Regions from separate parts of the Streptomyces sp. NPDC126499 genome, predicted to be linked through region 1. Evidence: riboswitches for the same ligand, from Rfam matches in the RefSeq annotation. Region 1 holds a riboswitch; the other holds the start of a gene.
The links. Region 1 has a riboswitch for glycine ahead of gcvT (glycine cleavage system aminomethyltransferase GcvT). Riboswitches for the same ligand answer to the same signal wherever they lie in the genome.

Region 1 (2,380 bases):
GTGGGCGGCGTCCACATAGGCCATGGCGATCGGCTTGCCCAGGGTCGGGGACGGCGCGCCGGAGGTGATCTCGCCGATCACCTCGCCGTTCGCCACCACCGACATGCCGGCCCGCGGGACCCGGCGGCCCTCGGCGACCAGACCGACCAGCTTGCGCGGCGGGGCGGTCTCGGCGCGCTCGGCGGCCTTCTCAAGCGCCTCGCGGCCGACGAAGCGGCCCTCGTTGGTGGTCTTCTCGAACTTCACGACCCGGCCGAGGCCCGCGTCGAAGGGGGTGAGCGCGGTGGTCAGCTCGTGGCCGTACAGCGGCATGCCCGCCTCCAGGCGGAGCGTGTCACGACAGGACAGGCCGCAGGGGATCAGGCCGACGCCCGCGCCCGCCTCGGTCAGCGCCTTCCACACGCCCTCGGCGTGCTCCGGCTTCAGGAACAGCTCGAAGCCGTCCTCGCCGGTGTAGCCGGTCCGGGCGATCAGCGCCGGCACCCCCGCGACGGTGCCGGGCAGGCCCGCGTAGTACTTCAGGCCGTCCAGGTCGGCGTCGGTGAGGGACTTCAGGATGCCGGGGGACTCCGGGCCCTGGACGGCGATCAGCGCGTACGCGTCGCGGTCGTCGCGGACCTCGGCGTCGAAGCCCTCCGCGCGCTCGGTGAGGGCGTCCAGGACCACCTGGGCGTTGGAGGCGTTGGCGACGACCATGTACTCGGTCTCGCCGAGGCGGTAGACGATCAGGTCGTCGAGGATGCCGCCGTCCTCGCGGCAGATCATCGTGTAGCGGGCGCGGCCGTTGCCGACGGTGGAGATGTTGCCCACCAGGGCGTAGTCCAGGAGGTCCACGGCCTGCGGGCCGGTGACGGTGATCTCGCCCATGTGGGAGAGGTCGAAGAGGCCCGCCCGGGTCCGTACGGCGTTGTGCTCGTCGCGCTCGCTGCCGTAGCGCAGCGGCATGTCCCAGCCGGCGAAGTCGGTCATGGTCGCGCCCAGTGAACGATGCAGCGCATCGAGCGCGGTCAGACGGGGGGCAGTGCTCATGGGGTGGCTCCCGGGTCCCAGGGCGTGCAGGGCACGACATGACATGACGGTGAGGACGATCCTCCCCATCTGTCATGGAACCTGAGAGGTTCACCGAGGGCATCCTCGGCTTGCACCTTGGGTGGGGCCGCGACAGGTGCGGCCCGCTTTTCAGATCTGCCTCATCCACGCGGTACGGGGCCTGAGAGATTCAAGGGAGGTTCTTGCTCCTTCGGCGCCCGGGGACGCTCGGCGCGACTGCGCCTGGCGGCCCGGGACTCTCCCGCGCGGATTCGAGCGGCCGGTATGCGGTTGTGCGCGCTGCGAGCGCGTGGCGCTCATCATTGCACGGCGGGTCCGCCGGGCAAATCGCTTGTGTCCCATTACCGTTTCTTTACACTTCGTGGGCAGGGTCCCGGCAGGCCCGACAGGGGGAGCAGAGATGACCATCCAGCGCACCGGCGCCTACGCGGCGAGTCCCGGGATACCCGTTCAGCGGGCGGCCGCCCGAGCCCGCGCCCGCGACCGGGTCAGAGGCCGGCGCCGCGCCCGGATCCTGCGCGACCTGCGCGAGCGCGGCGGCCGCAGTCCCCGCGTGCTGACCTTCGCCGCCGGCGACGTCGTCGTGGTCTCCGGGCTGCCCGGCGCCGGGAAGTCCACCCTCATGGACCGCGCCGCGGCCGGCCGCGCCATCGACTCGCAGCACACCCGCGAGCGCTGGGAGGCCCGGCTGCCCCGCTTCCTGCCGTACGCCCTCTGGCGCCCCCTCGCCCGCCTCGCCCACTACGCGGGCCTCCGCCGCGCCCTGCGCTCCGGCGCCGGGGTGATCGTCCACGACTGCGGCACCCAGTCCTGGGTGCGCGGCTGGCTCGCCCGGGAGGCCCGCAGGCGCGGCGCCGCCCTCCACCTGATCCTGCTCGACGTCGACCCCGACACCGCCCGCGCCGGCCAGCGGGCCCGCGGCCGCGGCGTCTCCGGCTACGCCTTCGCCCGGCACCGCCGCGCCGTCGGCCGCCTGGTGCGCACCGCCGAGAGCGGCGCCCTGCCGCCCGGCTGCGCCTCGGTCACCCTGCTGGACCGGGACGCCGCCGACGCCCTGCGCCGGATCGGGTTCCGCGAGACGGCGGGCGAGGACGCGACGGGCGACGACGTGACGGCCCACGGCATGAAGGGCCGCGACGTGACGGGCCACGACGTGGCGTGAACCACTCCCGCCCTCCCGGCGTCCTTCTGGGTCACAGGGGCGGCGTGCCGCGATTAAGGTGCGTATGGCCTGTCCGGCGGACCAGGCCGACCGCAGCAGCAGGTGCCGGAAGGCCGGAAGGGGACGACGAGAACGTGGACGTGACGTGGCCGGGCAATGAGCTCGAGG
Region 2 (2,380 bases), on a different contig from region 1:
GCGGCCAGGATCGCGGCGTAGCGGTGGGTGCGCCGGGCGATCTGCTTCAGGCCGTCGGGGCCGTGGTAGACGGCGTACATGCCGGCCATGACGGCGAGGAGGACCTGCGCCGTACAGATGTTGCTGGTGGCCTTCTCGCGGCGGATGTGCTGCTCGCGGGTCTGCAGGGCCAGGCGGTAGGCCTTGTTGCCGTCGGCGTCGACGGAGACGCCGACCAGGCGGCCGGGCAGGGAGCGGGCGTGCTTGTCCTGGACGGCCATGTAACCGGCGTGCGGGCCGCCGAAGCCCATGGGGACGCCGAAGCGCTGGGTGGTGCCGACCGCGATGTCCGCGCCGAGCGAGCCGGGCGAGGCCAGCAGGGTGAGGGCGAGCAGGTCGGCGGCGACGGTGACGACGGCGCCGAGCTCGTGGGCCTGGTCGATGACCGGCTTGATGTCGCGGATCGCTCCGGAGGCGCCCGGGTACTGGAGGAGCACGCCGAAGACGCCGCGCTCGGCGACCTCGGCCGGGATGCCGGCGGACAGGTCGGCGACGACGACCTCGACACCGGTCGGCTCGGCGCGGGTCTCGATGACGGCGATGGTCTGCGGCAGGGCGTCGGCGTCGACGAGGAACACGCCGTCCTTGACCTTGCCGACCCGGCGGGAGAGCGCCATGGCCTCGGCGGCGGCGGTGCCCTCGTCCAGCAGGGAGGCGCCGGAGGTGGGCAGACCGGTCAGGTCGGCGACCACGGTCTGGAAGTTGAGCAGCGCCTCCAGGCGGCCCTGCGAGATCTCCGGCTGGTACGGCGTGTAGGCGGTGTACCAGGCCGGGTTCTCCATCACGTTGCGGAGGATGACCGGCGGGGTGAAGGTGCCGTAGTAGCCGAGGCCGATCATCGGCGCGAGGACCTGGTTGCGGTCGGCGAGGGCACGCAGCTCGGCCAGTACCTCGGCCTCGGTGCGGGCGGCCGGCAGGCCCAGGGCCTCGGTGTTCTTGATGACGTCCGGCACGGCGGCGGCCGTGAGCTCGTCCAGGGAGCCGTAACCGACCTGGGCGAGCATCTTGGCCCGCGCCTCGGCGTCGGGTCCGATGTGCCGCTGTTCGAAGGGGATGCCCTGCTCGAGCTCGGAGAGCGGAGTGCGGTTGGCGGTCATGTACGGGGGCCTCCTGGTCGTCACGACCTTCGAGGGGCACCTCGGCGCGGGTGCCCGGACGGCCTCCCCCTCTGTCATCCAAACCTGAGAGCTTCACCGGCCCGCCTCGCGGAGGACCGGCTTTCACCGTCGGTGAGAGCGGATGCCGTGACGCCCGCCCTGCTTTCCAGAGTGACCTCGTCCGCGCGGTACGGGGGCCTGAGAGATTCCGGGGAGGATTTGCTCCTTCGGCGCCTCCGAAAGCCTTCTCCGGAGGACTCTCCCGCGCGGGGTCGACAGCCACAGCCAGCCTACCAGCGCCGTTCCTTCTCCCATCGCTCAAGTGGCCGACATCCCAGATGTGCACTTTCGTAGGGGTGTAGCGCAGTTGCGACCCGTTGGAGGGACCGTGCAGACCGATATCGATCCGCGCAGCCTGATCGGCCGCAAGGCCTACGACCGGGACGGGAACAAGATCGGCACCGTGGACGAGGTGTACCTCGACGACGCCACGGGGGTCCCCGAATGGGCCGCCGTCCGCACCGGCCTCTTCAGCCGTGACGCCTTCGTCCCCCTGGAGCCGAGCGAACTGGTGGGCGACGCCCTCCACGTCCCGTACGAGCGCGCCCTCATCAAGGACGCGCCCGACTTCGGCGTGGGTCGCCATCTCTCGCCGGAACAGGAACTCCAGCTCTACCGCCACTACAACCTCACGCTGCCTGCCGTGCCCCAGGACGCCCCGGACCGTGACTTCGGCCGTCTGGCGGGCCAGGAGGAGGCGTGACGGCCGCCTGAGCGCCGGGCCTCGGCCGTCTGAGCACCGGGCCGTCGGAAGCTTGAGCGCCCGGCTGCCGGCCTGAGCGGGGCGGCACGGCCGGCTCCGGGTCCGGTCAGGCCGCCGCGCCCGTCGCGCCGCCCGGGACGAGCGGCAGCGGATCCGAGGGCTCCAGGTCCGGGTCGTCGACCGGGAAGGTCCGCACGCGGCCGGGCGGCGAGCCCGGCTCCTCGAAGCGGACGGTGACCCGTCCGACCCCGCTGCCCTGCACCCAGCCCGGCCCGTACACGGCGTGCCGCACGTCGTGTCCCGGCGACCAGCGCCGCTCGGCGGTCTCGGTGGCCGTCGCGGGCGCGGCCGGAACGGGGTCAGAGGTGGCCGCTTCCCCGGGCCCGTCCGCCTGCGTCCCCGCCGCCCCGGTCCCGGTCCCGGTCCCGACCGCTGTCCCGGTCCCGGTCACCGCCCCGGCCGCGGCCTCCGCCTCGGCCTG

Region 2: another riboswitch for glycine. It lies ahead of gcvP (aminomethyl-transferring glycine dehydrogenase); the one in region 1 lies ahead of gcvT (glycine cleavage system aminomethyltransferase GcvT).

The regions. Positions count from the first base shown of each region.
Region 1 covers NZ_JBEOUO010000004.1:345,475-347,854, forward strand. The annotation lists gene gcvT (glycine cleavage system aminomethyltransferase GcvT) at 1-1,029, opposite strand, end outside; glycine riboswitch at 1,190-1,304, opposite strand; gene ABTZ91_RS08245 (AAA family ATPase) at 1,451-2,212, shown strand; gene ABTZ91_RS08250 (enhanced serine sensitivity protein SseB) at 2,347-2,380, shown strand, end outside.
Region 2 covers NZ_JBEOUO010000027.1:10,175-12,554, reverse strand. The annotation lists gene gcvP (aminomethyl-transferring glycine dehydrogenase) at 1-1,136, opposite strand, end outside; glycine riboswitch at 1,313-1,411, opposite strand; gene ABTZ91_RS29315 (PRC-barrel domain-containing protein) at 1,525-1,899, shown strand; gene ABTZ91_RS29310 (DNA polymerase IV) at 2,006-2,380, opposite strand, start outside.